DNA from 3 places in the Escherichia sp. B1147 genome. Region 1 is predicted to be linked to each of the others. Evidence: predicted binding sites of a transcription regulator. Region 1 holds the regulator's gene; each other region holds the start of a gene.
The links. Region 1 encodes Fur, which represses iron uptake genes when iron is present. Its sites were predicted from a motif close to ATAATAATGAGAACNACTATCAA; they were not measured.

Region 1 (10,892 bases):
GTTGCCAATGCTCTGGAACGCCTAGCGCTGACCGCCAGCGAAGAACAGGCGCGGATGGCCAGCGAACGGGAACAGCTCCGCAACGCTCTGCTGGCGGCGCTTTCACATGATTTACGCACTCCGCTTACCGTGCTGTTTGGTCAGGCAGAAATTTTAACGCTCGATCTGGCGAGCGAAGGTTCTCCGCACGCTCGCCAGGCCAGCGAAATTCGCCAGCATGTGCTGAATACCACCCGACTGGTGAATAATTTGCTCGATATGGCGCGAATTCAGTCCGGCGGCTTTAATTTGAAGAAAGAGTGGTTAACGCTGGAAGAAGTGGTCGGTAGTGCGCTGCAAATGCTGGAGCCGGGATTATCATCGCCTATCAACCTTTCGCTGCCAGAACAGCTGACCTTAATCCACGTTGACGGGCCATTGTTTGAACGGGTACTGATTAATCTGCTGGAGAACGCGGTGAAATACGCCGGCGCGCAGGCTGAAATTGGTATCGATGCCCATGTAGAGGACGAGAAACTTCAACTGGATGTCTGGGATAACGGCCCCGGAATTCCACATGGCAAAGAGCAAACTATTTTCGATAAGTTTGCCAGAGGGAATAAGGAATCGGCAGTACCGGGCGTCGGGCTTGGGCTGGCAATTTGTCGGGCGATTGTAGAAATACACGGTGGCACGATTACTGCGTTCAACCGACCGGAAGGTGGCGCCTGTTTTCGTGTTACACTTCCCCAGCAAAACGCCCCTGAACTTGAAGAATTTCATGAGGATATGTGACAAACGTTCTGATTGTTGAAGATGAACAGGCTATTCGTCGCTTTCTGCGCACAGCGCTGGAGGGCGACGGTATGCGCGTCTTTGAGGCCGAAACGCTGCAACGCGGTTTGCTGGAAGCGGCGACCCGCAAACCAGATTTGATTATTCTCGATCTCGGCTTGCCCGATGGCGATGGGATTGAGTTTATCCGCGACCTGCGTCAGTGGAGCGCAGTGCCGGTGATTGTGCTTTCCGCACGTAGTGAAGAGAGCGACAAAATCGCCGCGCTGGATGCCGGAGCTGATGATTACCTAAGTAAGCCGTTTGGTATTGGCGAATTGCAGGCCCGTCTGCGCGTCGCCTTACGTCGCCACTCTGCTACCGCCGCGCCCGATCCGGTGGTGAAATTTTCCGATGTGACCGTCGATTTAGCCGCCCGGGTGATTCACCGTGGCGAAGAAGAAGTGCATTTAACGCCGATAGAATTCCGTCTGCTGGCCGTGCTGCTCAACAACGCCGGAAAAGTACTCACCCAGCGCCAGTTACTCAACCAGGTGTGGGGACCAAACGCGGTCGAACACAGTCACTATTTGCGTATTTATATGGGGCATCTGCGTCAAAAACTGGAACAAGATCCGGCTCGTCCTCGCCATTTTATTACCGAAACCGGGATTGGGTATCGGTTTATGCTTTAGGGGGCTGAATTGCCGGATGCGGCGAAAATGCCTTATCCGGCTTACAAAATCTCGCAAATTCAATATATTGCACTATCTTCGTAGGCCTGGTAAGCGTAGCGCATCAGGCAGTTATGTGTTTGTTATAAGTAAAAAGGGCGATCTTCCGACCGCCCTTTTTTATTACTTTCTGTGATTACGCGTTTTTCAGAACTTCGCTAACAATCTCAACCGCTTCTTTCTCGATCTGCTTGCGATGTTCCTCACCAAGGAAGCTTTCGCAATAAATCTTGTATGCGTCTTCCGTGCCTGACGGACGCGCGGCGAACCAGCCGTTGTCGGTCATCACTTTCAGGCCGCCGATAGAAGCACCGTTGCCAGGCGCTGCGGTCAGGCGCGCGGTGATCGGGTCGCCTGCCAGAGTGCTGGCGCTCACCATTTCTGGAGACAGCTTAGACAGTGCCGCTTTTTGTGCAGAAGTCGCGGCTGCCTGCAAACGGTTGTAGCTCGGCGCACCAAAGCGTTTTGCCAGTTCGTTGTAGTGTTCCTGCGGGTTCTTACCGGTGACAGCGGTGATTTCCGCCGCCAGCAGACACATGATGATGCCGTCTTTATCGGTTGACCACGGCGTACCGTCGAAACGCAGGAACGACGCGCCCGCGCTCTCTTCGCCGCCAAAGCCAAAGCTGCCGTCGAACAGACCATCAACAAACCATTTGAAACCTACCGGGACTTCTACCAGCTTGCGGCCCAAGTCATTGACCACGCGGTCAATCATCGCAGAAGAAACCAGCGTTTTACCGACGGCAACATCTTTGCCCCACTGCGGACGATGCTGGAACAGGTAGTTGATTGCCACCGCCAGGTAGTGGTTCGGATTCATCAAACCTGCTGGAGTGACGATACCGTGACGGTCATAATCCGGGTCGTTAGCAAACGCCAGGTCGAACTTATCACGCAGTGCCAGCAGGCCCGCCATCGCACACTCGGAGGAGCAGTCCATACGGATCGCACCGTCTTTATCAAGGTGCATAAAGCGGAACGTTTGATCGACCTGATCGTTAACGATGGTCAGGTTGAGGTTGTAATACTCGCCAATGCGCTTCCAGTATTCGATACCTGAACCGCCCAGCGGATCGACTCCCAACGTCAGGCCCGCTTTCTGAATCGCCGCCATATCGACGATATCCGCCAGACCTTCTACGAACGGTTGCACCAGATCTTGCTCTTTCACATGACCGGATGCCATCGCTTCGTCGAGGGAGATACGCTTCACGCCTTTCAGGCCATCGGTCAGCAGTGCGTTAGCTCTGTCTTCCACCACTTTGGTGACGTTGGTATCAGCCGGGCCGCCATTTGGCGGGTTGTATTTGATACCACCATCTTCCGGCGGGTTATGGGACGGCGTAATCACGATACCATCGGCCAGCGGCCCACCTTTTTTATTGTGAACCAGAATGGCGTTAGAGACGGCAGGCGTCGGAGTGAAGCCATTGTTTTCCTGCACAATAACGTCTACCCCGTTCGCTGCCAGCACTTCCAGTACAGAAATAAACGCAGGTTCGGACAGGGCGTGAGTATCTTTACCCACATAGCAAGGGCCAGTGATGCCGTTTTTCGCCCGTTCTTCGGCAATCGCCTGAGCAATAGCCAGAATGTGCGGCTCGTTAAAGCTATGGCGCGCTGCACTGCCACGGTGACCGGAAGTACCGAATTTCACCGCGTGCTCCGCATTCCCTGCTTCTGGTTTCAGTACATAATATTGCGCCGTCAGTTGGGCGACGTTTATCAAATCACTCTGCTGTGCAGGTTGACCTGCACGATTGTGGATTGCCATTGCTTTGTCCTTTATCTGCAACGTTGTTTTAAATTGTCCCGCAAACCTTTTCAATCAATTCCGCCGGGAATTGCATCGACTGCATGATGTGTTCAATCATGCTGCATTTACGGCCAGTGTTAGTGTTGGTGATCACCCAATACGGCGTGCCTGGCACATGCTTCGGCTTGGTCTGATTACCATTTTTCAGCAGCGTCTGTTCATCTGCTGCAAAGTAAACGCGCGTGCGGCCGTGCAACGATTCCGTTGCCTCGGCAAACGCCTGGGCGTCAAGAGAATATAGTGTAGACAACAACAGCATAAAGCGGTTGACCGCGCGCTTCTGCTCTGCGTATTCATCGGAAAGCAGAAGTTCACGCATTGCGCGTACTTTGTCTTTAATCGTTTTGATCGGCTTCGCTTCGACGATAGCAGGCGACGCAATGCGAACCTCTTTCGTCACCGGAGCAGCAGGCTGTGATGCGGCGGAAAATTTCAACATACGCCGTAAAATGTCGGATGCGCTCTCGCCGATATGCTTAGTGTGGCTGGCAATATAGCTGTAGAGTTCATCATCAACTTCAATCGTTTTCATCTTAATCCAGTGCGGTGTCTTAGCTGAATACAAGTCGCCGGGAGTATATGAATAAATCCCGGCAGCGGATAGCGTCAAGCCTGGCGTGCAGAAAAAATCGGATTAAACCTTATTTATTGCAGCCCTGTGGCACAATGGTCAACATAATACCCTAACCCAACTACACGAAAAAAAGAACTTTGCCATGAAATTGAATATCCGCGCGCAATCTGCACAAAATCAGCATAATAATTCTCCCATCGTCCTCGTCCACGGGTTGTTTGGCAGCCTTGACAATCTCGGCGTGCTGGCGCGCGACCTGGTAAACGATCACAATATCATCCAGGTTGATATGCGTAACCACGGACTTTCGCCTCGAGATCCGCACATGAATTACCCGGCGATGGCCCAGGATCTTGTTGATACTCTGGATGCGCTGCAGATCGATAAGGCGACATTTATTGGTCATTCAATGGGTGGTAAAGCTGTGATGGCACTGACCGCGTTGGCGCCCGACCGCATCGAGAAACTGGTAGCGATCGATATCGCGCCGGTGGATTATCACGTACGCCGTCATGATGAAATTTTCGCAGCTATCAACGCGGTCAGTGGCTCCGACGCGCAAACGCGCCAACAGGCCGCTGCTGTGATGCGCCAATATATTAATGAAGAGGGCGTGATTCAATTCCTGCTGAAATCTTTTGTTGACGGTGAGTGGCGTTTTAACGTGCCAGTATTATGGGATCAGTATCCACATATTGTTGGCTGGGAGAAAATTCCGGCATGGAACCACCCAGCTCTGTTTATTCCTGGCGGCAATTCCCCGTATGTTACTGAACAGTATCGTGATGATTTGCTGGCGCAATTCCCGCAAGCACGAGCGCATGTTATTGCAGGCGCGGGTCATTGGGTACACGCAGAAAAACCAGATGCTGTGCTGCGGGCTATCCGTCGCTATCTTAATGATTAACGCAACTGATTAAAAACCCAGCGTCCGCGCGGCATTCCGCGCGTGGGCGTTGGCGAGATTCCTCACGCTGTTGTATTATGGCGGGCTATCCATCCGGGCAGGCGCCTGGCTGATTGTTTCCCCCGAAGTCACCAAGATCATGGCCAAAGAACAAACGGACCGTACGACATTAGATCTGTTCGCGCACGAGCGTCGACCGGGACGACCGAAAACCAATCCGCTTTCGCGCGATGAACAGCTGCGTATTAATAAACGCAATCAGCTAAAACGCGACAAAGTACGTGGCCTTAAGCGTGTCGAACTGAAGCTGAATGCGGAAGCTGTCGAGGCGCTGAACGAGCTGGCGGAGTCACGTAATATGAGCCGTAGCGAACTGATCGAAGAGATATTGATGCAGCAACTGGCGGCGCTGCGTAATCAGGGCATCGTTTAATTATCCACTTTCGTGTAGCACAGTGTGCAGTCCTGCTCGTTTGCTGATTCCGCAAGACTGCCTGTTCTGCTATGATTGCCTTTATCCGTGGGCAATTTGCCACCCCCATTTCAATAAGTTTCAAGAGGTTATTTCACTCATGGCTATCACTGGCATCTTTTTCGGCAGCGACACCGGTAATACCGAAAATATCGCAAAAATGATTCAAAAACAGCTTGGTAAAGACGTTGCCGATGTCCATGACATTGCAAAAAGCAGCAAAGAAGATCTGGAAGCTTATGACATTCTGCTGCTGGGCATCCCAACCTGGTACTATGGCGAAGCACAGTGTGACTGGGACGACTTCTTCCCGACTCTCGAAGAAATTGATTTCAATGGTAAACTGGTTGCACTGTTTGGCTGTGGCGACCAGGAAGATTACGCAGAATATTTCTGCGACGCCTTAGGCACCATTCGTGACATCATTGAACCGCGCGGCGCGACCATCGTCGGTCACTGGCCAACTGCGGGCTACCATTTCGAAGCATCAAAAGGTCTGGCGGATGATGACCATTTTGTCGGCCTGGCTATCGACGAAGACCGTCAGCCAGAACTGACCGCCGAGCGTGTAGAAAAATGGGTAAAACAAATTTCTGAAGAACTGCATCTCGACGAAATTATCAATGCCTGATGTACTGCGGTGTAGACTCATGTCTACGCCGTATTAATAGATAATGCCAATCAAAATAATTGCTACAAATTTGTAACTTTTGCCGGTGTGCCTGTACAATGTCCCGGTATTCAAGTGGCCTTGCCAACGTAAATGTAAGCTATGCCACGTTTTTATTAACAATATTTGCCAGGGACTTGTGGTTTTCATTTAGGCGTGGCAAATCTATAATGATACGCATTATCTCAAGAGCAAATTCTGTCACTTCTTTTAATGAAGTGAACCGCTTAGTAACAGGACAGATTCCGCATGACTGATAACAATACCGCCCTAAAGAAAGCTGGCCTGAAAGTGACGCTTCCACGTTTAAAAATCTTGGAAGTTCTTCAGGAGCCGGACAACCATCACGTCAGTGCGGAAGATTTATACAAACGACTGATCGATATGGGTGAAGAAATTGGTCTGGCTACGGTATATCGCGTACTGAACCAGTTTGACGACGCCGGTATCGTCACCCGCCACAATTTTGAAGGCGGTAAATCCGTATTTGAACTGACCCAACAACATCACCACGATCACCTGATCTGCCTCGACTGCGGAAAGGTTATTGAATTTAGTGATGAATCTATCGAAGCGCGTCAGCGTGAAATCGCCGCGAAGCATGGCATTCGCCTGACTAACCACAGTCTTTATCTCTACGGTCACTGCGCCGAAGGCGATTGCCGCGAAGATGAGCACGCGCACGAAGGCAAATAAGTCAGCCTGAATGAGAAAAAGCCAACCTGCGGGTTGGCTTTTTATTATTGGCATAGTGCGATTTGTTCGTGCCGGATGCGGCGTGAACGCCTTATCCAGCCTACAAATCCTCTCAAATTCAATATATTGCACGAAAAGGTAGGCCTGATAAGCGCAGCGCATCAGGCAATTTAGCATTTACCATAAGTCTCAAGCCAACCTGCGGGTTGGCTTTTTTATACAAAGGAAATAAGAAAAGCGAGAGTTACAGTCTGCGTTTTTTTCTTTACTGTGTAGCGTTATTACTGCGAATTTCCTGCCAGACCTTATCACAATCGGCTTTCACCGCCTGGTCGTTGCCAGTTTGCGTCGCGCGTAGGCACTCCTGATAATCCAGCACGCGTACACTTTCCTGGTTGGCAAACTGCTGATGCTGTTTCTCTTTCTTCAGCTCATTTAACACACTCTGGCAGGCTTCAATTTTTTCTGGCGAGCCTTGTGCGGTGTTGATACAGGCGCTGTACGCCTCTTTCAGGCGGCTATCTTCCTGTGGCGCGGTTGATTGCGCACAAGCCACCAGACCCGATGCCATCATGGCGATGAGAATCAGTTTTTTCATAGCGAATTCCTCAAACGTGCGGCAGGCAAAAAACCTGCCGCGTCTGGCATCAGAAAATGGTGAACGGAGCGATAACCATAAATTTCACGTCACGCTCATCCTGGAATATGTTGCCGTAACCGCCGCCCCAGCTTGGGATATCGGAGTGATTGTCGTATTCGGTGAAGTGCAGTTTGAACATCGTGCCTTTAGCGCGACCATCCTGAATGGTGTAGACCGCATCCAGACTGTAAGCAGACTCTTCGATAGTCCGGTTCTTGTCATAATACGCATCCGGACTGCTCTGCCAGGTTGCAGGTTTCGCATCCCACGCATAAACATAAGAAGCGCCGATGGCGAAGCCGGGAAGATTCCAGTTTTTCAGATCATACATCGCACCAAAGAAGACCGCTTTTTCGCCGTTGGCGTTAAAGTCAGAGCGGTTATCCCACCAGATATCCAGGCGACCGTTTGAAGAGGCGTAAGTTGGGGTCATACGTTGCAGGAAGTATCCCTGCTGCCCATCGGCTTTCACCCAGGTGCCTTCCAGGCGCAAGTCCACCACGTCAGCAGCCCGGTAGCCAAAGGTCAACGCCTGCAACCAGGCGGTGCCGTCGTAAAGATCGTTGACGCTGCGATCGTCAACTTTGTCGCGCGTACCGTAGAATTGGTAGCTGGTGGTTAACGGGCTACCGGCGATATCAAATTTGTAGCTGGCTTTGGCAAAATACTGATCGATATAACCTTCAGCCTGACCAAATGCCGCTTCCAGCACGAAGTTATTTTTGAAGTTGTATTTCGCGCCGAGGGAGTGCAGATAATCAACTTTGGTGGTTTTATCGTTCTGATAAAACTCATCCATTTCCAGATGCCACGGCGCTTTGTATTCGTTGGTCCACATGTAGGAAAAACTCAACGCTCCGGCATCGCCGTAATCAAAATTGGCACCGGCTTCTGCGCCCTGATAGGTACCCGGCATAAAGCTCCAGTGCGGCGCTAACAGCGTTTGACCCGTTGGCTGAATGTAACCTGCCCTCGCCCACACCGGGCCGTATTTAAATTTGGCCGCTGCTTTATACAGGCTTATACCGCTTTTGTCGCCGGACCAGTCTTCGTCATAGGCTTTATTACTTTTCGAAAACGCGATTTCGTTCGGGTGTGAGCTGTCGCCGTTTTCTGCCATTTCAATCGCCGTAAACGCGGCAATATCGAGCCCGAACATATCAGCAGCATAACCAGACTGAAAATCGAGGTTGGCGTTCCAGGTGGAGTGAGAAAGGTTGGTTTTGTATTTGTCCCCGTCGGTAACATCTTTACGGTCACGTTCACGCTGCCAGTAATAGATACCGCCGGTTAAGGTTGAATCGTCGATGAATCCTTCGGCGCGAGCCTCCGGCATTGCCATAAAGCCCGACATTGCTGTAACACCGGCGATAGCCAGCGCCAGCGTACTACGTTTGCCACTAAACGTACGCATGGGTTAATCCTCTTTGACGTATAAATTGCTGCACCAAAGGTGAACAGCGAAAAAAATAAAAATTAAAAAAGTAGCGTTGAGAAAAGTCTCGCTGACTACAGGAACAGACTATTTTTCGCGACGCGAATTATCAATCTCTTTCTGTAACGAGAATGTAAGAACATGAGCAACCGCACATATTTTGATGATTTTTGTTACAAGCTTTAAGTGTGAACCAGGAGAGCATGTAGAAGAAAAAATATGTGGCTTTCCAGTAAGATGAAAGCGGTTACATTTTAATTAATTATGATTTGTGATTTTAAATTTTTTTTATGGATAAATTACGATGTGGAATTAATTCGCGATGATAAGCAGAAAAAACGCCGCAGAGCGCGGCGTTTGGGATTGTTTGCATGTTTCTTGCCGGATGCGGCGTAAACGCCACATCCGGCCTGGCGAAACTTAAAATTACTCGCCAACCTTCGCCCAGGTATCACGCAGACCAACAGTGCGGTTAAATACCGGTTTTTCCGCTGTGGAATGGCGGCTGTCGAGGCAGAAGTAGCCTTCACGCTCAAACTGGAATGCTTTACCTGCCACCGCATCTTTCAGAGACGGTTCAGCAAAGCCCTGTTTGATGACCAGAGAATCCTGGTTAATCACCGACAGGAAATCATCCGCAGCGCCTGGATTCGGCACGCTGAACAGACGATCGTACAGGCGGATTTCAACCGGCAGCGCATGTGCCGCGCTTACCCAGTGAATAACGCCTTTGACTTTACGACCATCTGCCGGATCTTTGCTTAAAGTGTCGGCATCATAAGTACAGAAGATGGTGGTGATATTGCCTTCGGCATCTTTCTCCACGCGTTCCGCTTTAATCACGTAAGCATTACGCAGGCGCACTTCTTTACCCAGCACCAGACGCTTGTACTGCTTGTTGGCTTCTTCGCGGAAATCGGCGCGATCGATCCAAATCTCACCGCTAAACGGCACCTGACGGCTGCCCATTTCTGGTTTGTTCGGATGATTCGGCATGGTGACCATTTCGCCTTCGCCCTGATAGTTTTCGATAACCAGTTTCACTGGATCGATAACTGCCATTGCGCGCGGTGCGTTCTCGTTGAGATCTTCACGGATGCAGGATTCCAGCGACGCCATCTCAATGGTGTTGTCCTGCTTGGTCACGCCAATGCGTTTACAGAACTCACGAATAGAAGCCGCGGTGTAACCGCGACGACGCAGACCCGAAATGGTCGGCATACGCGGATCATCCCAACCTTCTACGTGCTTGTCGGTGACCAGCTGGTTCAGCTTACGCTTGGACATCACGGTGTATTCCAGATTCAGGCGCGAGAATTCGTACTGGCGCGGATGAACAGGAATGGTGATGTTGTCCAGTACCCAGTCGTACAGACGACGGTTGTCCTGGAACTCCAGCGTACACAGAGAGTGCGTAATGCCTTCCAGGGCATCGCTGATGCAGTGGGTGAAGTCGTACATCGGGTAGATGCACCACTTGTTGCCGGTCTGATGGTGTTCAGCAAACTTAATGCGGTACAGCACCGGATCGCGCATCACGATAAACGGCGAAGCCATGTCGATTTTCGCGCGCAGGCAGGCTTTACCTTCTTCAAAACCACCGGCACGCATTTTTTCGAACAGCGCCAGGTTCTCTTCAACGCTACGATCGCGGTACGGGCTGTTTTTACCCGGCTGAGTCAGGGTGCCACGATATTCGCGGATCTGTTCCGGCGTCAGCTCATCGACATACGCCAGGCCTTTATTGATCAGTTCAACAGCATAGGCGTGGAGTTGATCAAAATAATCCGAGGAGTAACGGACGTTACCAGACCAGTGAAAACCTAACCACTCAACATCGTTTTTGATCGACTCGACGTACTCGATATCTTCTTTTACCGGGTTAGTGTCGTCGAAACGCAGGTTGCACTGGCCTTTATAGTCCTGGGCGATCCCGAAGTTCAGGCAGATAGATTTCGCATGGCCAATATGCAGATAGCCATTCGGCTCCGGCGGGAAACGGGTGTGTACTGTGGTGTGCTTACCACTGGCCAGATCTTCATCGATGATCTGACGAATAAAGTTAGTCGGGCGGGCTTCTGCCTCACTCATCGTGGATTCCTCAAAGCGTAAACAACGTATAACGGCGTATGATCTTATAAGCGGGACAGGCTGACAACTGTTAGTTTTTTAAAATTGATAATCTAACAGAG
Region 2 (10,892 bases), on a different contig from region 1:
GTCAATTTAATGCCGCTCACTCTGCTGCAAAAGAATATCGCCGCGCGGATTATTCGTCTGTTTAAACGTTACCGTGTCTCCCCGGCGACTGTGATTATTGAGATCACCGAGGAGCAGGCGTTTTCTAACGCAGAAAGCAGTATGTACAATATTGAACAACTGCATAAGTTTGGCTTCCGTATTGCGATTGATGATTTTGGCACCGGCTATGCCAACTACGAACGGTTAAAGCGTTTGCAGGCTGATATCATCAAGATTGATGGCGTCTTCGTTAAGGATATCGTCACTAATACACTTGATGCGATGATAGTGAGATCAATTACCGATCTGGCGAAAGCTAAGTCATTGAGTGTGGTCGCGGAGTTTGTCGAGACGCAACAGCAGCAGGCATTATTGCATAAGCTCGGGGTGCAATATCTGCAAGGGTATTTAATTGGTCGCCCGCAACCATTAGTTGATTAACAGGCGTAAAAATGCCGGGGAATTATCCCCGGCATTTGAGGCTGATGACAAACAAAAATTGCCTGATGCGCTGCGCTTATCAGGCCTACATGGGAATCACAATCTATTGAATTTGCGTTGTTTCGTAGGCTGGATAAGGCGTTTACGCCGCATCCGGCATAAACAAAACGCACTTTGTCAACAAACTGAAGCCGGGGAATTATCCCCGGCTTTTTTAATGGATTAGCTTACAGTACCAGTGCTGCGATTGACGCAGACAACACACTCACCAGCGTAGAGCCGTAAACCAGTTTCAGACCGAAGCGAGAAACCACGTTACCTTGCTCTTCGTTCAGGCCTTTAACTGCACCCGCGATAATCCCGATAGAAGAGAAGTTAGCGAAGGATACCAGGAACACAGAGAGAATACCTTCAGCACGCGGAGAGAGCGTGGAAGCAATTTTCTGCAGATCCATCATCGCAACGAACTCGTTGGAAACCAGTTTGGTCGCCATAATACTGCCTACCTGCAGTGCTTCACTGGAAGGAACACCCATCACCCATGCAATTGGATAGAAGATGTAGCCCAGAATACCCTGGAAGGAGATGCTATAGCCAAACCAGCCAGTCACGGTAGCAAACAGAGCGTTCAGGGCTGCAATCAGGGCGATAAAGCCGATCAGCATCGCGGCAACGATAATGGCTACTTTGAAGCCTGCCAGAATGTATTCACCCAGCATTTCGAAGAAGCTCTGGCCTTCGTGCAGGTCGGACATCTGAATGTTTTCTTCGCTGGCATCAACACGGTAAGGGTTGATCAGCGACAGCACGATAAAGGTGCTGAACATGTTCAGTACCAGCGCAGCAACGACGTATTTTGGTTCCAGCATGGTCATGTATGCGCCAACGATGGACATAGAAACGGTGGACATCGCCGTTGCTGCCATGGTGTACATACGATTACGGGAGATTTTGCCGAGGATATCTTTATAGGCGATAAAGTTTTCAGACTGACCCAGAATCAGGGAGCTGACGGCGTTAAAGGATTCCAGTTTGCCCATGCCGTTGACTTTGGAGAGCAGGAAACCAATTGCGCGGATAATCACCGGCAATACGCGAATATGCTGGAGAATACCGATCAGCGCAGAGATAAAGACGATTGGGCACAGCACTTTCAGGAAGAAGAAGGCCAGGCCTTGATCATTCATGCTACCAAAGACGAAGTTAGTCCCTTCGTTGGCAAATCCGAGCAGTTTTTCGAACATTTCGGAGAAGCCTTTCACGAAGCCCAGACCAACGTCGGAGTTCAGGAAGAACCACGCCAGTAACACTTCGATAACAAGCAATTGAATAACATAACGGATACGAATTTTTTTGCGGTCGCTGCTTACCAGCAGTGCGAGAATCGCAACAACGGCAAGTGCCAGTACAAAATGAAGGACGCGGTCCATATTTGCTCCAAATATGAGGCAGGTTAAATTTCCGTGCACATTCTATGTAACATGGGTAAGGAAAACGAGATCTGACACACACTATAATGACGTCCTGTGACAAGCTTCAAAAATAGTGAGCTGTCATACATTTCTGCTATGTTGTGTATGGAAGCTGAAAGTTATGTAAATGTGCTAATATTAAACATAACCATAACATTCAAGTCATCAATCTTTTCGTAGCCATAATCCTGGTCTATCAGAAAAATCACCACAACCCATTTAAATGAATTTGATAATCATTCTCGTTTGACTTAGCATGAAACATAGCAAAGGCTATGTTTTAGAGGCACAAGATGATGAACTATCGCGTTGAGAGTAGCAGTGGTCGGGCGGCGCGCAAGATGAGGCTCGCATTAATGGGACCTGCGTTCATTGCGGCGATTGGTTATATCGATCCCGGTAACTTTGCGACCAATATTCAGGCGGGCGCCAGCTTCGGCTATCAGCTGCTGTGGGTGGTTGTCTGGGCCAACCTGATGGCGATGCTGATTCAGATCCTCTCGGCCAAACTCGGGATTGCCACTGGTAAAAACCTGGCGGAACAAATTCGCGATCACTACCCACGTCCGGTGGTCTGGTTCTATTGGGTCCAGGCGGAAATTATTGCGATGGCGACCGATCTGGCGGAATTTATTGGTGCGGCGATCGGTTTCAAACTCATTCTTGGTGTTTCTTTATTGCAGGGGGCGGTGCTGACAGGTATTGCCACTTTCCTGATTTTAATGCTGCAACGTCGCGGGCAAAAACCGCTGGAGAAAGTGATTGGTGGGCTTCTGTTGTTTGTCGCGGCGGCTTACATTGTTGAGCTGATTTTCTCCCAACCAAATCTGGTGCAGTTGAGTAAAGGCATGGCGATACCGAGTTTACCGTCCTCGGAAGCGGTCTTCCTGGCGGCTGGCGTGTTAGGGGCGACGATTATGCCGCATGTGATTTATCTTCACTCTTCGCTCACCCAGCATCTACACGGTGGTTCACGCCAGCAACGTTACTCAGCGACCAAATGGGATGTGGCGATCGCCATGACCATCGCTGGCTTTGTCAATCTGGCGATGATGGCAACGGCTGCTGCAGCATTTCACTTTTCTGGTCATACTGGTGTTGCTGATCTTGATGAGGCTTACCTGACGCTGCAACCGCTGTTAAGCAATGCAGCGGCAACGGTTTTTGGTTTAAGTCTGGTGGCTGCGGGGCTTTCGTCAACGGTAGTGGGTACGTTGGCAGGGCAGGTGGTGATGCAGGGATTCATTCGCTTTCATATCCCGCTGTGGGTACGCCGTACGGTAACCATGCTGCCGTCATTTATTGTCATTCTGATGGGATTAGATCCGACACGGATTCTGGTTATGAGTCAGGTGCTGCTCAGTTTTGGTATTGCTCTGGCGCTGGTGCCGCTGCTGATTTTCACCAGTGATAGCAAGCTGATGGGCGATCTGGTGAATAGCAAATGGGTAAAACAAATCGGCTGGATGATTGTGGTGTTGGTGGTAACGCTGAATATCTGGTTGCTGGTAGGAACGGCGTTGGGATTGTAGTTGAATGCGCGTCGCATCTGGCACCACTGGCGGATGCGGCGTAAAACGCCTTATCCGCCCTACGTGTTAAATGGAGCGGGTTTGTAGGCCTGATAAGACGCGCTAGCGTCGCATCAGGCATTGTGCTCCATTGGCGAATGTGTTTAATGGCGATGCCCGTGACCCCGGCCTTTTCCACGATGATCATCACGGTCGCGCCAGCCTTCACGATAGCCACGCTCATACGCTTTACGCTTATCCCAGCCACGGTGATAGCCATTATCATGACGCCACCAGCGGTTTTTACGCCATTCATAATTACGGTGCCAGTAGTCACGATCGCGCCAGTGACCACCGTCCCAGTAGTTACCATAATGATCGCGATCGCCAATTTGTAATTTAATTGATGGCAGTAAGGTAATTTCACCTGCGTTTGCTGCAAGCGGGGTAAATGCCATCAGGGCGGCCGCCAGAAACAGTGACCTGAACATTGTTATTCTCCTTCACGATCGAAGCCGTCAGCGGCCTGTTAACGCAATATTACGGGGAGGTAAAGCCCCGTTTCATCGCCATAACTCTTAAATCATAAGGGAGAGCATTTTTTGCTAAAGGTTATCGTGGGGGGGCTGTTGCTCTGGACGATTTACGATCATCATCGGTTTCCCTGCCAGTAATAGCCATGCCGGAAGCATGACGATACACAGTAGTGGTAACAATGTGGAATCGGGTACAACGACCGCCGCCATAAACAAACTTAGCCAGCCATCGCGCGTTACTACCAGTACGAGGCCGAGAATAGCGCAGGAGACGGTAATGGCCGCCGGAACTGCGGGGACGTGCGCATGTAGCATCAATCCTAACGCTACGCCGACAAATACCGCCGGGAAAATTCGCCCGCCGCGAAACCCGCTGGCGGCGGCAATGACCAGGGCTGCAAGTTTGATTACCGCCAGCAAAAAGTAATCACTGGTGCTGAAGGCCTGATTTGTCACCATCTGCTGCATCTCGTCCAGCCCTTTAAATAGCGAAATCGGCCCACCAATAACTCCCAAAATACCGAGAATAAACCCGCCAACCCCCAGCATGAGGACCGGATTTTTAATCTGATGCATCATCGCGTGCAACCGTGGGAAACACCAGACTGCAATCATACCCGCCGCAATGGCGATCGCCGTCACAATTGCACCACTGATGATGTCTGCCAACTGCATCTGTCCGTAATGCGCAATGGGCAGTGAAAAATGAGGATGGAAAAATAATCCGGTGGTAAGCGCACCAGCTGCTGCCGCCATTAACGGCGTAAAAAGACGATCCCATAGCGGGACTTCACTACTGCCATTTAAGGTTTGCGAAAAAATCAACGCCGCCGCAACAGGCGTGCCAAACAGCGCGCCGATAGTTCCGGCAGAGGCTAAAATAGTCCACTCCATGCGGTTCACTCGTGGTAACAGACGCGCGCCAATCGCTACCGCGAGGGCGATATTGATGGTCATGATTGGATGTTCCGGCCCGAGACTGACGCCGCCAGCAAGACCGAGAATTAATGCTACGATAAGTCCAGGTAGCGCAGAGGGGGGAACTGGCGCACCAATCAGCGCTTCACTGGCAGGATCCGGCCCGGCATGGCCCCGGCTGAAACGGATGACTAGCCCTACAGCCGCCCCCGTCAGCGTTAATATGCCGATGATCCAGAGCGGTGAATCCTGGGCTATCCCCAGAGTTCCCGGCAGTCGTTGCCAGAGCAGATTCTGTAATACCGAGGCGATTTTCATCACCGCAATCAGAATAAGACTGGACGCAATCCCAATTGCCAGGGCGGGGAGCGATAATAACAACATGGTTCTGGCTCGCGGATGAAGCATGTTCTATTCCTTTATGCGGGTTCAGATACTTAGTTTGCCCAGCTTACACAAAGGCATCGCTGCAATTGGTGCTGAAACGATAAAGTAATTGTGTGACCCAGATCGATATTTACAGGGAGCCCGCCTTTACGGCGTTGTTGTTATGCCCCCATGAATTTACAGTGTGAGAAAGAATTATTTTGACTTTAGCGGAGCAGTAGAAGAATGACAAAGTATGCATTAGTCGGTGATGTGGGCGGCACCAACGCACGTCTTGCTCTGTGTGATATTGCCAGTGGTGAAATCTCGCAGGCTAAAACCTATTCAGGGCTTGATTATCCCAGCCTGGAAGCGGTCATTCGCGTTTATCTTGAAGAGCAAAAAGTCGAGGTGAAAGATGGCTGCATCGCCATTGCTTGCCCAATTACCGGTGACTGGGTGGCGATGACCAACCATACCTGGGCGTTCTCGATTGCCGAAATGAAAAAGAATCTCGGTTTTAGCCACCTGGAGATTATTAACGATTTTACGGCGGTTTCGATGGCGATCCCGATGCTGAAAAAAGAGCATCTGATCCAGTTTGGCGGCGCAGAACCGATTGAAGGCAAACCTGTCGCGGTGTACGGTGCCGGGACAGGGCTTGGGGTCGCACATCTGGTCCATGTCGATAAACGCTGGGTAAGCTTGCCAGGCGAAGGCGGTCACGTTGATTTTGCGCCAAACAGTGAAGAAGAAGCCATTATTCTTGAAATACTGCGCGCAGAAATTGGCCATGTCTCGGCTGAACGCGTGCTCTCTGGCCCTGGTTTGGTGAATCTGTATCGCGCGATTGTGAAAGCGGACAACCGCCTGCCGGAAAATCTCAAGCCGAAGGATATTACCGAACGCGCGCTGGCCGACAGTTGCACCGATTGCCGTCGTGCGTTGTCACTGTTTTGCGTCATTATGGGGCGTTTTGGCGGCAATCTGGCGCTCAATCTCGGAACATTTGGCGGTGTCTATATTGCGGGCGGTATCGTTCCGCGTTTCCTTGAGTTCTTCAAAGCCTCCGGTTTCCGTGCTGCATTTGAAGATAAAGGGCGCTTTAAAGAATATGTCCATGATATTCCGGTGTATCTTATCGTCCATGACAATCCGGGCCTTCTCGGCTCCGGTGCACATTTACGCCAGACCTTAGGCCACATTCTGTAAATCCTTCCTGTTATATCGGGAGGTGACTCTCCCGATAATCTTTTAAATCATATAGTTAATTCAATTTTTCTTTGTGTCTCCTCACAAGGCCGACCTGCGTCACACTTCCGCACTACGGGATTAATTCTCCAGTAAATGCATTATTTATCTGGTAACGGCAATTTGTTTTGCACGTTCATAATTTCATTTGTCAACTATAAACGAACGAGGAAATAACGATGAGTAAGAAACTGATTGCCTTATGTGCCTGCCCGATGGGCCTGGCTCACACTTTTATGGCTGCCCAGGCGCTGGAAGAAGCGGCGGTGGAAGCCGGTTATGAAGTGAAAATTGAAACTCAGGGCGCGGATGGCATCCAGAACCGCCTGACGGCGGAGGATATCGCCGAAGCGACCATCATCATTCATTCCGTGGCAGTTACACCAGAAGATAACGAACGTTTCGAATCACGCGACGTTTATGAAATCACTTTGCAGGACGCAATTAAAAACGCTGCGGGCATCATCAAAGAAATCGAAGAGATGATTGCCGCTGAACAACAGTAATATTCGACAGGGATAATTGTTATGGCCATTAAAAAACGCAGTGCAACCGTTGTGCCTGGCGCATCCGGTGCGGCAGCGGCAATTAAGAATCCGCAGGCCTCTAAAACCAGCTTCTGGGGTGAACTCCCGCAGCATGTGATGTCAGGGATTTCACGCATGGTGCCGACCTTAATTATGGGCGGTGTGATCCTCGCTTTCAGCCAGTTGATTGCTTATAGCTGGCTAAAAATTCCCGCTGACATTGGCATTATGGATGCACTTAATAGCGGGAAATTTTCCGGTTTCGACCTCTCCTTACTGAAATTTGCCTGGCTGTCGCAGTCCTTCGGCGGCGTGTTGTTTGGTTTTGCTATTCCGATGTTTGCCGCTTTTGTGGCGAACTCCATTGGCGGCAAACTGGCGTTCCCGGCTGGGTTTATCGGCGGGTTGATGTCTACCCAGCCCACGCAACTGCTGAACTTCGATCCCAGCACTATGCAATGGGCGACCTCTTCACCAGTTCCGTCTACCTTCATTGGTGCGCTGATTATTTCCATCGTCGCGGGTTACCTCGTGAAATGGATGAACCAGAAAATCCAGTTGCCGGATTTCCTGTTAGCGTTCAAAACCACATTTTTGCTACCGATTCTTTCCGCCATTTTTGTCATGCTGGCGATGTATTACGTGATCACGCCGTTTGGTGGCTGGATCAACGGCGGGATCCGTACTGTGCTGACCGCAGCAGGTGAGAAGGGCGCGCTGATGTACGCAATGGGTATTGCGGCGGCGACCGCAATAGACCTCGGTGGTCCAATCAACAAAGCGGCAGGTTTCGTTGCTTTCAGCTTTACCACTGACCACGTATTACCAGTTACCGCGCGTTCTATCGCTATTGTTATTCCGCCGATTGGTCTGGGTCTGGCGACCATTATCGACCGCCGTTTAACCGGAAAACGTCTGTTCAGTGCCCAGCTTTATCCGCAGGGTAAAACCGCGATGTTCCTGGCGTTTATGGGGATCAGTGAAGGTGCCATTCCGTTTGCGCTGGAAAGTCCCATCACCGCCATTCCGTCCTATATGGTTGGCGCGATTGTCGGCTCTACCGCCGCTGTCTGGCTGGGCGCAGTGCAATGGTTCCCTGAATCAGCAATCTGGGCGTGGCCGCTGGTGACTAACCTGGGCGTCTACATGGCGGGGATCGCGCTGGGGGCAATCATTACCGCGCTGATGGTGGTGTTCCTGCGTCTGATGATGTTCCGCAAAGGCAAATTGTTAATCGATAGCCTGTAAGAAGGACAATCCAGATGACATTACTCGCTTCGCTGCGTGACTGGCTTAAGGTGCAACAACTGGATGCGGTGCTTCTCTCCTCACGACAGAACAAACAGCCACATCTGGGGATCTCCACCGGATCAGGTTATGTAGTGATTAGCCGTGAAAGTGCGCACATTCTGGTGGATTCGCGCTATTACACGGAGGTGGAAGCTCGTACGCAAGGCTACCAGCTTCATTTGCTCGATGCGACGCATACGCTTGCAACCATCGTCAGGCAAATCATTGCCGATGAGCAGCTGCAAACGCTCGGTTTTGAAGGCCAGCAGGTGAGCTGGGAAACCGCGCACCGCTGGCAGGCTGAACTCAATGCGAAACTGGTAAGCGCCACGCCGGATGTGCTACGGCAAATCAAAACGCCAGAGGAGGTGGAGAAAATCCGCCTCGCCTGTGGGATTGCCGATCGCAGTGCAGAGCATATTCGCCGCTTTATTCAGTCGGGTATGAGTGAGCGCGAGATAGCCGCTGAACTGGAGTGGTTTATGCGCCAGCAGGGCGCAGAAAAAGCCTCTTTTGACACCATTGTCGCCAGCGGCTGGCGTGGGGCGCTACCGCACGGGAAAGCCAGCGACAAGATTGTTGCAGCAGGCGAGTTTGTCACTCTCGATTTCGGTGCGCTGTATCAGGGCTACTGCTCTGATATGACGCGCACCTTCCTGGTGAATGGCAAAGGGGTGAGCGCCGAATCTCACCCGCTGTTTAAGGTGTACCAGATTGTCCTGCAGGCACAGCTGGCGGCAATCTCCGCGATTCGCCCCGGCGTGCGCTGCCAACAGGTTGACGACGCCGCGCGCCGGGTGATTACCGAGGCCGGTTATGGCGAGTTTTTCGGCCATAACACCGGTCATGCTATCGGCATTGAAGTCCATGAAGAGCCGCGTTTTTCACCGCGGGACACCACGACGCTACGGCCAGGGATGTTATTGACCGTGGAGCCGGGGATTTATTTGCCAGGGCAAGGGGGCGTGCGCATCGAAGATGTCGTGCTGGTTACCCCGCAAGGCGCAGAAGTGCTCTACGCCATGCCGAAAACAGTGTTGCTCACGGGAGAGGCATAATGGATTTATCGCTATTAAAAGCGTTGAGTGAGGCCGATGCGATCGCCTCCTCTGAACAGGAAGTACGGCAGATCCTGCTGGAGGAAGCGGATCGCCTGCAAAAAGAGGTCCGTTTTGACGGTCTGGGATCGGTGCTGATCCGCCTCAATGAATCGACAGGTCCGAAGGTGATGATCTGCGCGCATATGGACGAAGTGGGATTTATGGTGCGCAGCATCTCCCGTGAAGGGGCGATCGATGTCCTACCGGTTGGCAACGTGCGCATGGCTGCCCGCCAACTGCAGCCGGTGCGGATCACTACCCGTGAAGAGTGCAAAATTCCCGGCCTGCTCGACGGCGAGCGGCAGGGGAATGACGTCAGCGCCATGCGCGTGGACATTGGCGCGCGCTCGTATGACGAAGTGATGCAGGCGGGAATTCGTCCAGGCGATCGCGTCACGTTTGATACGACGTTTCAGGTTCTCCCTCACCAGCGGGTGATGGGGAAAGCCTTTGATGACCGCCTCGGTTGTTACCTGCTGGTGACTTTACTGCGCGAACTGCACAACGCCGAGCTGCCTGCTGAAGTCTGGCTGGTGGCCAGTTCCAGCGAAGAGGTGGGATTACGCGGTGGGCAAACTGCCACCCGCGCAGTGTCGCCTGACGTCGCCATTGTGCTTGATACCGCCTGCTGGGCGAAAAACTTTGATTTTGGCGCGGCTAACCATCGACAGATTGGTAACGGCCCGATGCTGGTGTTAAGCGATAAATCGCTGATTGCGCCGCCAAAACTTACCGCGTGGATCGAAACCGTGGCGGCAGAAATTGGCGTACCGTTGCAGGCAGATATGTTTAGCAACGGCGGCACGGACGGTGGAGTGGTGCACTTAACCGGTACTGGCGTACCAACGGTGGTGATGGGGCCAGCAACTCGCCACGGACATTGCGCGGCATCGATTGCCGATTGCCGTGACATTTTGCAGATGCAGCAACTTTTATCTGCCCTTATTCAACGTCTTACCCGTGAGACGGTTGTTCAACTGACGGATTTCAGATGATCTCCTGATTAACCCGGAGCGGTTATGTTAACGATTCAATTTCTCTGTCCTTTGCCTAACGGTCTGCATGCCCGTCCGGCGTGGGAACTTAAAGAGCAGTGCAGCCAGTGGCAAAGTGAAGTGACTTTCATTAACCATCGTCAAAATGCAAAGGCCGATGCGAAAAGCTCGCTGGCGCTGATTGGCACCGGCACCTTATTCAATGACAGTTGCAGCCTGAACATTAGCGGCAGCGATGAAGAGCAGGCGCGGCGCGTGCTGGAAGAGCATATTCAGGTGCGCTTTATTGACAGCGACAGCGTCCAGCCGACGCAGGCAGAACTGACGGCGCATCCACTGCCGCGCTCATTAAGCCGCCTGAACCCTGATTTGCTGTACGGCAATGTGCTGGCAAGCGGCGTCGGCGTCGGTACGCTGACCTTATTACAAAGCAACAGCCTCGACAGTTATCGGGAGATCCCGGC
Region 3 (10,892 bases), on a different contig from region 1:
CCTTGTTCGGTGAGATAACGCTCCAGCAGCGCGCGCAGGCGCATGTCGTCATCGACCACCAGAATCTTGTAGTTCTCTTGCATTGTTTGTACTCCCAAAGGTTCGCAACAATTTGTAAGCGTGTATTCTTAAAAAAGCTTACGTTCGCCACCAGCTAAATCTGGTATGAATTTCAGCCTAAATTGTTACAAAGCATATTAAACAGCAGGTTAAGTATACAATTTATTCGGCGAAACATTATTGATTCTGTTGATATGATCACGTTATACCCAATGTGCGCATTATTAAACAGACAAAGGGAATCAACGAGATGAAAACGCCCCTGGTTACCCGGGAAGGGTATGAAAAACTCAAACAAGAGCTAAATTATCTCTGGCGCGAAGAGCGCCCGGAAGTCACAAAGAAGGTGACCTGGGCCGCGAGTCTGGGTGACCGCAGCGAAAATGCTGACTATCAGTATAATAAAAAGCGCCTGCGTGAAATCGACCGTCGTGTGCGCTATCTCACTAAATGCATGGAAAATCTCAAAATCGTCGATTACTCGCCCCAGCAGGAAGGCAAAGTTTTCTTTGGCGCGTGGGTAGAGATTGAAAACGATGATGGCGTTACTCACCGTTTTCGTATCGTCGGCTACGATGAAATCTTTGGCCGTAAAGATTACATCTCTATCGATTCCCCGATGGCCCGCGCATTACTGAAAAAAGAAGTGGGCGATCTGGCGGTGGTGAATACCCCTGCCGGGGAAGCAAGCTGGTATGTTAATGCCATCGAATACGTGAAACCGTAAGGAAGAGTCTTAACCTCCTGTCAATGGCTGGCATTTTTGCCAGCCAGTCCGTATAACTATCCCCTGATTTTTGATCCGAAAAGATGAACTCAAACCATGATGAATGATTCGTTCTGCCGCATTATTGCGGGTGAAATTCAGGCGCGCCCGGAACAGGTTGAAGCCGCCGTTCGCCTGCTTGACGAAGGGAATACCGTGCCGTTTATCGCACGTTATCGTAAGGAAATCACCGGCGGTCTGGATGACACGCAGTTGCGTAATCTGGAAACGCGTCTGGGATATCTGCGCGAGCTGGAAGAGAGACGTCAGGCTATTCTCAAGTCCATTTCTGAGCAAGGTAAACTCACCGACGAGCTGGCGAATGCCATCAATGCCACCTTGAGCAAAACCGAACTCGAAGACCTCTACCTGCCTTACAAACCCAAACGTCGTACCCGCGGGCAAATCGCTATTGAAGCAGGGCTTGAGCCATTGGCTGATCTGCTGTGGAACGATCCTTCACACACGCCAGAAGTTGCCGCTGCGCAATATGTTGATGCCGATAAAGGCGTGGCAGATACCAAAGCCGCACTGGACGGCGCGCGTTATATCCTGATGGAACGTTTTGCCGAAGATGCAGCCCTGTTGGCTAAAGTGCGTGATTATCTGTGGAAAAACGCGCACCTGGTGTCCACCGTGGTGAGCGGTAAAGAAGAGGAAGGGGCAAAATTCCGCGACTATTTCGATCATCACGAACCGCTGTCAACGGTGCCTTCTCACCGTGCGCTGGCGATGTTCCGTGGTCGTAACGAAGGCGTACTCCAGCTTTCGCTGAATGCCGATCCGCAGTTCGACGAACCACCGAAAGAGAGCTATTGCGAGCAAATCATCATGGACCACCTCGGCTTGCGCCTGAACAATGCCCCGGCGGATAGCTGGCGCAAAGGCGTGGTGAGCTGGACCTGGCGCATCAAGGTGCTGATGCACCTGGAAACCGAACTGATGGGTACCGTGCGCGAACGTGCGGAAGATGAAGCAATTAACGTCTTTGCCCGTAACCTGCACGATCTGCTGATGGCAGCCCCAGCCGGGCTGCGTGCGACGATGGGCCTCGATCCGGGTCTGCGTACCGGGGTAAAAGTGGCGGTGGTCGACGCAACCGGCAAACTGGTCGCAACCGATACCATTTATCCACACACCGGACAGGCCGCAAAAGCGGCGATGACCGTTGCCGCCTTGTGTGAAAAACATAATGTTGAACTGGTGGCGATCGGTAACGGTACGGCTTCCCGCGAAACCGAGCGTTTCTATCTCGACGTGCAGAAGCAGTTCCCGAAAGTTACCGCGCAGAAAGTGATCGTCAGCGAAGCAGGCGCATCGGTTTACTCCGCTTCCGAACTGGCGGCACAGGAGTTCCCGGACCTCGATGTTTCTCTGCGTGGCGCGGTATCTATCGCTCGTCGTTTGCAGGATCCACTGGCAGAACTGGTGAAAATCGATCCGAAATCTATCGGCGTGGGCCAGTATCAACACGACGTCAGCCAGACGCAGTTGGCCCGCAAGCTGGATGCGGTAGTGGAAGACTGTGTAAACGCCGTTGGCGTCGATCTGAACACAGCGTCCGTTCCGCTGTTAACTCGCGTAGCGGGCCTGACGCGCATGATGGCGCAAAACATCGTTGCCTGGCGCGATGAAAACGGTCAGTTCCAGAACCGTCAGCAGCTGTTAAAAGTGAGCCGTCTGGGGCCGAAAGCCTTCGAGCAGTGCGCGGGCTTCCTGCGGATTAACCACGGCGATAACCCGCTGGACGCGTCTACCGTTCACCCGGAAGCCTATCCGGTGGTGGAACGTATTCTGGCGGCAACGCAGCAGGCGCTGAAAGATCTGATGGGTAACAGCAGCGAACTGCGTAACCTGAAAGCCTCTGACTTTACCGATGAGAAATTCGGTGTGCCGACAGTAACCGACATCATCAAAGAGCTGGAAAAACCGGGCCGCGACCCACGTCCTGAGTTTAAAACCGCTCAGTTTGCCGATGGCGTCGAGACAATGAACGACCTGCAACCGGGCATGATCCTCGAAGGTGCGGTGACCAACGTCACTAACTTTGGCGCGTTTGTCGATATCGGCGTGCATCAGGACGGGCTGGTTCACATCTCTTCCCTGTCGAACAAGTTTGTGGAAGATCCGCATACCGTGGTGAAAGCGGGCGACATTGTGAAGGTGAAAGTGCTGGAAGTGGATCTTCAGCGTAAACGTATCGCCCTGACCATGCGTCTGGACGAGCAGCCTGGCGAAACCAACGCCCGTCGCGGCGGCGGTAACGATCGCCCGCAAAACAGCCGCACGGCAGCCAAACCACGCAGTCGTGAAGCGCAGACTGCCGGTAATAGCGCAATGATGGATGCGCTGGCAGCAGCAATGGGCAAAAAGCGTTAAACGCCTCGATGGGCAAACGTAAACTTGCCGATGAGCAAGCTTATCGGGCCTACGGTTCAATCATTGTTATTTAAATTTGTGCGAAATCGTAGGCCAGATAAGGCGTTCACGCCGCATCTGGCAACTCACAACGAGCATCTTGCCTGACATAAAAATGCAGGAGATTATTTCCTGCATTTTTATTTCACATCTAAACGCACAACATATTCCCGCCAATATTTATCACGGCATTAACAACTGAAACCTTAAACAAACATTAACCCACCTTAATAATTCGCCATTCGAATTTTATTTCGACCCAGATATAACCTTGAGCCACATCAACATTGAGGCAGATTATTATCTAAACCAACATTCGCACACATTTTAAGTATTGCTGATAGAAACCATTCTCATTATCATTGTACTGTTGATTATTTAATCTCTCCTTCGTTGGCAAATCATCTGGTCCCATGTCGCTGTCAAACGCCCCATGAGGTAGTTATCCAGTTAATGAGAAACAAGTAGGCACCTATGCAATACACTCCAGATACTGCGTGGAAAATCACTGGCTTTTCCCGTGAAATCAGCCCGGCATATCGTCAGAAACTGCTTTCTCTGGGCATGTTACCTGGCTCCTCGTTCAACGTGGTGCGCGTTGCCCCACTTGGCGACCCCATTCATATCGAAACCCGTCGTGTGAGCCTGGTATTACGCAAAAAAGATCTGGCCTTATTAGAAGTGGAAGCGGTTTCCTGTTAATACAGTGAGAATAACAATGAAAAAATTAACCATTGGCTTAATTGGTAATCCAAATTCTGGCAAGACAACCTTATTTAACCAGCTCACCGGCGCACGTCAGCGTGTAGGAAACTGGGCTGGCGTTACCGTCGAACGTAAAGAGGGTCTGTTCTCTACCACCGATCATCAGGTCACGCTGGTGGATCTACCCGGCACCTATTCTCTGACCACCATTTCATCTCAGACGTCGTTGGACGAGCAAATCGCCTGCCACTACATTTTGAGTGGCGACGCCGACCTGCTGATTAACGTGGTGGATGCGTCAAACCTTGAGCGTAACCTTTACCTGACGCTGCAACTGCTGGAACTCGGCATTCCCTGCATCGTAGCGCTGAACATGCTCGACATTGCCGAGAAGCAAAATATTCGTATTGAAATTGATGCGCTGTCGGCACGTCTTGGCTGCCCGGTGATCCCGCTGGTTTCCACGCGTGGCCGCGGTATCGAAGCGCTCAAGCTGGCGATCGATCGCTATAAAGCCAACGAAAATGTGGAGCTGGTGCATTACGCCCAGCCGCTGCTCAACGAAGCCGACTCACTGGCAAAAGTGATGCCGTCCAACATCCCGCTCAAACAGCGTCGCTGGCTGGGCCTGCAAATGCTGGAAGGTGATATTTACAGCCGCGCTTACGCCGGTGAAGCGTCGCAGCATCTGGATGCCGCCCTCGCCCGTCTGCGTAATGAGATGGACGATCCGGCACTGCATATTGCCGATGCGCGTTACCAGTGTATTGCTGCTATCTGCGATGTGGTAAGCAACACGCTGACGGCAGAACCCAGTCGCTTCACCACGGCAGTGGATAAAATCGTGCTCAACCGTTTCCTCGGCCTGCCGATCTTCCTCTTTGTGATGTACCTGATGTTCCTGCTGGCTATCAACATCGGCGGTGCGTTACAGCCGTTGTTTGACGTTGGTTCCGTAGCGCTGTTTGTGCATGGTATTCAGTGGATTGGCTATACGCTCCACTTCCCGGACTGGCTGACTATCTTCCTCGCCCAGGGCCTGGGGGGTGGTATTAACACCGTGCTGCCGCTGGTGCCGCAGATCGGCATGATGTACCTGTTCCTCTCCTTCCTCGAAGACTCAGGGTATATGGCGCGCGCGGCATTTGTGATGGACCGTTTGATGCAAGCGTTGGGCTTGCCGGGGAAATCCTTTGTGCCGTTGATCGTCGGCTTCGGTTGTAACGTGCCGTCGGTGATGGGTGCACGAACTCTTGATGCTCCGCGTGAACGCCTGATGACCATTATGATGGCCCCGTTTATGTCCTGCGGCGCGCGTCTGGCTATCTTCGCGGTCTTTGCAGCAGCCTTCTTCGGACAGAATGGCGCGCTGGCAGTCTTCTCGCTGTATATGCTTGGTATTGTGATGGCGGTGCTGACTGGCCTGATGCTCAAGTACACCATCATGCGCGGTGAAGCGACGCCGTTTGTCATGGAACTGCCGGTCTACCACGTGCCACACGTTAAGAGTCTGATTATCCAGACCTGGCAGCGTCTGAAAGGCTTCGTGATGCGCGCAGGTAAAGTGATCATCATCGTCAGCATTTTCCTTAGCGCCTTCAACAGCTTCTCATTGAGCGGGAAAATCGTCGATAACATCAACGATTCGGCGCTGGCTTCCGTTAGCCGTGTGATCACCCCTGTCTTCAAACCGATTGGCGTACATGAAGATAACTGGCAGGCAACGGTTGGCCTGTTCACGGGCGCAATGGCGAAAGAAGTGGTGGTGGGTACGCTCAACACCCTCTACACCGCAGAAAATATTCAGGACGAAGAGTTCAATCCGGCAGAATTTAACCTCGGTGAAGAGCTGTTCAGCGCGGTTGATGAAACCTGGCAGAGCCTGAAAGACACCTTCAGTCTTAGCGTACTGATGAACCCAATTGAAGCCAGCAAAGGAGACGGCGAAATGGGTACCGGAGCGATGGGCGTGATGGATGAAAAATTTGGCAGCGCGGCTGCAGCATACAGCTATCTGATTTTCGTTCTGCTGTATGTACCGTGCATCTCGGTGATGGGTGCTATTGCTCGTGAATCAAGCCGTGGCTGGATGGGCTTCTCCATCCTGTGGGGGCTGAATATCGCTTACTCGCTGGCAACGTTGTTCTATCAGGTTGCCAGCTACAGCCAGCACCCAACCTACAGTCTGGTATGCATTCTGGCGGTTATCCTGTTTAACATCGTTGTTATCGGTTTGCTGCGCCGCGCGCGTAGCCGGGTAGATATCGAACTGCTGGCAACGCGCAAATCGGTAAGCAGTTGCTGTGCAGCCAGCACCACCGGCGATTGCCACTAAGGATACAGCAATGGCTTCGCTCATTCAGGTGCGTGATTTGCTGGCGTTACGGGGCCGTATGGAAGCGGCCCAGATAAGCCAGACATTGAACACTCCACAGCCAATGATTAACGCCATGCTGCAACAGCTGGAAAGTATGGGCAAAGCGGTGCGGATTCAGGAAGAACCTGACGGCTGCCTCTCTGGCAGTTGTAAAAGCTGCCCGGAAGGCAAAGCCTGTCTGCGTGAGTGGTGGGCGTTGCGTTAACCTTGTTTCACTGCCTGTTTTGAAAGCCCGGTATGCTTTTGCAACCGGGCTTTTTTGCGTGCGGTTTTCCATAAAAATGCAACTCTTGCAGCATGGCGTAAATTCCTCTGAAAGCGCCTCGCAGGGATGACAACTGGCTAATGCGTAGATGTGGAGCAGCGCGTAGAGTCGCGGAATTCAAAGAAAACAGGTGAAGGAACGCCATGAGCAAAAAGCAGAGTTCTACCCCACACGACGCGCTATTCAAACTCTTTTTACGCCAACCAGACACGGCGCGTGATTTTCTTGCGTTCCATTTACCGGCATCCATTCACGCGCTCTGTGATATGAAAACCCTCAAGCTGGAGTCGAGCAGCTTTATTGATGACGATCTGCGTGAAAGCTATTCCGACGTGCTGTGGTCGGTGAAAACGGAGCAAGGACCGGGATATATCTATTGTCTGATTGAACATCAAAGCACCTCAAACAAACTGATCGCTTTTCGCATGATGCGTTACGCCATTGCCGCAATGCAAAACCACCTTGATGCCGGATACAAAACGTTGCCGATGGTGGTGCCATTGTTGTTTTACCACGGCATTGAAAGCCCCTATCCCTATTCACTGTGTTGGCTGGATTGTTTCGCCGACCCCAAACTGGCGAGACAGCTCTATGCCTCTGCATTTCCGCTGATTGATGTCACCGTCATGCCTGATGATGAAATCATGCTGCACCGACGCATGGCGTTGCTGGAGTTAATTCAAAAACATATACGCCAACGCGACCTGATGGGGCTGGTAGAGCAAATGGCCTGCTTATTAAGTAGTGGGTACGCTAATGACAGACAAATCAAAGGGCTGTTTAATTACCGATATTGCGCGTAAAGCCTCGCCCTATCGGGCGGGGATATAAGCGCGGTAACTACGTAACATTTTTGACCTTCATTAATACGACTTACAAATTTCAGAGTATTTAGTAAGACTATGAAACGCGCCTATAAATACAGATTCTATCCAACACCCGATCAGGTTGAGCTTTTGGCTCAAACGTTCGGGTGCGTGCGTTTTGTCTATAACTCGATTCTCCGCTGGCGCACTGACGCCTGGTACGAACGGCAGGAGAAGATCGGCTATCCTCAAGCCGATAAGCGGCTGACTGCGATTAAAGCCATGCCAGAATATTCATGGCTGGGCGATGTATCAGCCGTGCCGCTCCAGCAAGCCATACGTCACCAACAAACAGCGTTTTCAAACTTCTTCGCTGGACGTGCCAAATACCCGACATTCAAAAGCAAGCGCCATAAACAGGCCGCTACCTTCATGAATACGGCGTTTAAATACCGTGATGGCAAGCTGTATATGGCAAAGAGCAAAGCGCCGTTAGATGTGCGCTGGAGTCGCGCTCTACCGTCTGCGCCATCCTCGATCACCATTTCCAGAGACGCTGCCGGACGATATTTCGTGTCCTGCCTCTGCGAGTTTGAACCTGTATCACTGCCGATCACTGCTAAAACGGTCGGTATTGATGTTGGTTTAAAAGATTTGTTCGTCACTGATGCCGGATTCAGACAAAGCAATCCCCGCCATACCGCTAAATACGCGGCACGCCTGGCGCTGCTACAGCGCCGACTAAGCAAAAAGGCCAAAGGCTCGAAGAACCGCGCCAAAGCCCGCTTAAAGGTGGCCCGACTCCACGCGAAAATTGCCGATTGCCGGCTGGATGCCTTGCACAAGACAACCCGCAAACTGATTAACGAAAACCAGGTTGTTTGCGTCGAATCTCTTAAGGTGAAAAACATGATCCGCAACCCGTCGCTATCCAAAGCGATAGCAGACGCGAGCTGGAGCGAACTGGTGCGCCAGCTCCGGTACAAAGGCGAATGGGCAGGGCGGTCAGTAGTCGCAATCGCCCCATTTTTCCCGTCCTCAAAACGCTGTAGCTGTTGTGGCTTCACCATGCAAAAAATGCCTCTTGATGTGCGGAAATGGCACTGCCCTGAATGCGGCGCAGATCATGACCGTGATATCAATGCGGCCCGTAATATAAAAGCGGCGGGACTCGCCGTGTTAGCTTGTGGAGAGCCTGTAATTCCTAAACCGCTTAACGCGGCTTAGGTTCGGCTCCGCGAAACAAGAATCCCCGCCCATTTGGGCTGGGAGTAAGTCAAATACTGCAAACCGGCGATGCGGTACGTTTTAACGATTTTATCGACGGCGTTGCTGAACATTCACCAAAACACAAGGAGAGTTTAATGACTATTGCGGAAAGATTGCGGCAGGAGGGGGAGCAATCCAAAGCCTTGCATATAGCCAAAATAATGCTTGAGTCCGGAGTCCCTCTTGCGGACATCATGCGCTTTACTGGGGTGTCAGAAGAAGAGTTGGCTGCGGCGAGTCAGTAAAGTTCTGCCTCGCCATTTCAAATGCTGCCTACACCCTCTGCGTCAACGCCACCAGCTGCTGACAAAACTCGTCCGGATGCGAAATAAACGGCGCATGGGCCGCTTTGGCGAAGATATATGACTCGCTGTGCGGCCAGAGTTCATCCAGCATCGGCACCACTTTGCGCGGCACCAGACCGTCGAGATAACCATACAATCGTAAAAACGGCATGGGTACGTGTTGCAGCGGCTGACGGAGATCGACCGTTATCAGAATTTCCAGCCCACCATTGAGCACGTCAACCTCCGGCATCGGTAATGCCAGAACAGTTTTCTTCAGCGCTCGCGCATCCTGGCGTGCCGTTTCTGTCCCCATGGTTTGTAACGCAAGGAATCGTTCCACCGTACGCTGAAAATCTTCACTGAGTTGCTGCTGGAAACCAGCCAGCACGTCCGGTTTTATCCCCGGCCAGCCGTCACGAGCACTGAAACACGGCGACGACGCCACGGTGACCAGCGCCTGAACGCGCTCGGGATGGGTTAACGCAATCTGGCTTGCCACCAGCCCGCCCAGGCTCCAGCCTAACCAAATAGCTTTATCCGGTGCCTGCTGCAGCACGACTTCCGCCATGTCAGCAAGCGACATCGCACCAAATCCCTGACTGCGCCCGAAGCCGGGCAGATCAACAAGGTGCAGCGTAAAATGCGAGCTAAGTTCCTCGTCAATGCAACGCCACACTTCGGCATTCAGTCCCCATCCGTGCAGCAGCACAAGATGAACATTCCCCTGACCTTTGGTCTGCCACCAGATGTTATTCATCCGCTATTGTTCTCTTTTGACTAACAAGGATGAACATATGCTAACAGTACCAGGATTATGCTGGCTATGCCGAATGCCTTTGGCGTTAGGTCATTGGGGAATTTGTTCGGTCTGCTCTTGTGCCGCCCGTAAACATGAAACGTTATGCCCGCAATGTGGGTTACCGGCAACATACTCACATCTTCCCTGCGGTCGCTGCCTGCAAAAACCGCCGCCGTGGCAAAGACTGGTCACGGTCGCCAACTACACGCCGCCATTAAGCCCGCTTATCCACCAGCTTAAGTTTTCGCGGCGCAGTGAAATCGCCAGCGCCCTGGCACGTCTGTTACTATTGGAAGTCTTACACGCTCGTCGCACCACCGGGTTGCAACTGCCGGATCGCATCATCAGCGTTCCGTTATGGCAGCGGCGTCACTGGCGTCGGGGATTTAATCAGAGCGATTTGCTGTGTCAGCCGTTATCACGCTGGTTGCACTGCCAATGGGATAGCGAAGCCGTCACACGAACACGGGCCACCGCGACCCAGCATTTTCTCAGCGCCCGTCTGCGCAAGCGCAACCTGAAAAATGCCTTTCGCCTTGAATTGCCTGTGCAAGGTCGCCATATGGTGATTGTGGATGATGTCGTCACCACCGGAAGTACCGTCGCAGAGATTGCGCAGTTGCTTTTACGCAATGGTGCGGCGACTGTCCAGGTCTGGTGCCTTTGTCGAACCTTGTAGAGCCTCGATGATGGGCGTATTATAACCAACTAAAATAGTCAACTATTAGGCCATTACTATGATCCGTATTTCCGATGCTGCACAAGCGCACTTTGCCAAACTGCTGGCAAACCAGGAAGAAGGGACACAAATCCGCGTATTTGTGATTAACCCCGGCACGCCTAACGCTGAATGTGGCGTTTCTTATTGTCCGCCGGACGCTGTGGAAGCCACCGACACCGCCCTGAAATTTGACCTGCTGACTGCGTATGTTGATGAGTTGAGCGCGCCATACCTGGAAGATGCAGAGATCGACTTTGTTACCGACCAGTTGGGTTCTCAGCTGACGCTGAAAGCCCCGAACGCCAAAATGCGTAAAGTGGCTGACGACGCGCCTCTGATGGAGCGTGTGGAGTATATGCTGCAATCGCAGATCAACCCGCAACTTGCCGGTCACGGTGGTCGCGTTTCGCTGATGGAAA

Region 2: a site for Fur is predicted at 2,164-2,186, ahead of A9180_RS04110 (Nramp family divalent metal transporter). Genes of this name have one in related genera too.
Region 3: a site for Fur is predicted at 3,585-3,607, ahead of feoA (ferrous iron transporter A). Genes of this name have one in related genera too.

What each region holds. Positions count from the first base shown of each region.
Region 1 is NZ_LFHY01000012.1:72,017-82,908, forward strand. Features, by position in the region: gene kdpD (two-component system sensor histidine kinase KdpD) at 1-774, shown strand, start outside; gene kdpE (two-component system response regulator KdpE) at 771-1,448, shown strand; gene pgm (phosphoglucomutase (alpha-D-glucose-1,6-bisphosphate-dependent)) at 1,624-3,264, opposite strand; gene seqA (replication initiation negative regulator SeqA) at 3,293-3,838, opposite strand; gene ybfF (esterase) at 4,023-4,787, shown strand; gene ybfE (LexA regulated protein) at 4,927-5,220, shown strand; gene fldA (flavodoxin FldA) at 5,360-5,890, shown strand; gene uof (fur leader peptide) at 6,100-6,186, shown strand; gene fur (ferric iron uptake transcriptional regulator) at 6,179-6,625, shown strand; gene chiQ (ChiQ/YbfN family lipoprotein) at 6,891-7,223, opposite strand; gene chiP (chitoporin ChiP) at 7,273-8,679, opposite strand; gene glnS (glutamine--tRNA ligase) at 9,127-10,791, opposite strand.
Region 2 is NZ_LFHY01000005.1:194,594-205,485, forward strand. Features, by position in the region: gene A9180_RS04100 (sensor domain-containing phosphodiesterase) at 1-462, shown strand, start outside; gene nupC (nucleoside permease NupC) at 690-1,892, opposite strand; gene A9180_RS04110 (Nramp family divalent metal transporter) at 2,228-3,466, shown strand; gene ypeC (DUF2502 domain-containing protein YpeC) at 3,610-3,936, opposite strand; gene A9180_RS04120 (ion channel protein) at 4,051-5,307, opposite strand; gene glk (glucokinase) at 5,512-6,477, shown strand; gene A9180_RS04130 (PTS fructose transporter subunit IIB) at 6,696-7,022, shown strand; gene A9180_RS04135 (PTS fructose transporter subunit IIC) at 7,044-8,291, shown strand; gene ypdF (aminopeptidase) at 8,306-9,391, shown strand; gene ypdE (aminopeptidase) at 9,391-10,428, shown strand; gene ptsP (phosphoenolpyruvate--protein phosphotransferase) at 10,453-10,892, shown strand, end outside.
Region 3 is NZ_LFHY01000008.1:62,222-73,113, forward strand. Features, by position in the region: gene ompR (two-component system response regulator OmpR) at 1-83, opposite strand, end outside; gene greB (transcription elongation factor GreB) at 311-787, shown strand; gene A9180_RS07655 (Tex family protein) at 884-3,205, shown strand; gene feoA (ferrous iron transporter A) at 3,719-3,946, shown strand; gene feoB (Fe(2+) transporter permease subunit FeoB) at 3,963-6,284, shown strand; gene feoC ([Fe-S]-dependent transcriptional repressor FeoC) at 6,295-6,531, shown strand; partial or broken gene A9180_RS07675 (Rpn family recombination-promoting nuclease/putative transposase) at 6,735-7,379, shown strand; gene A9180_RS07680 (RNA-guided endonuclease InsQ/TnpB family protein) at 7,494-8,624, shown strand; partial or broken gene A9180_RS23855 (transposase) at 8,678-8,911, shown strand; gene bioH (pimeloyl-ACP methyl ester esterase BioH) at 8,940-9,710, opposite strand; gene gntX (DNA utilization protein GntX) at 9,748-10,431, shown strand; gene nfuA (Fe-S biogenesis protein NfuA) at 10,490-10,892, shown strand, end outside.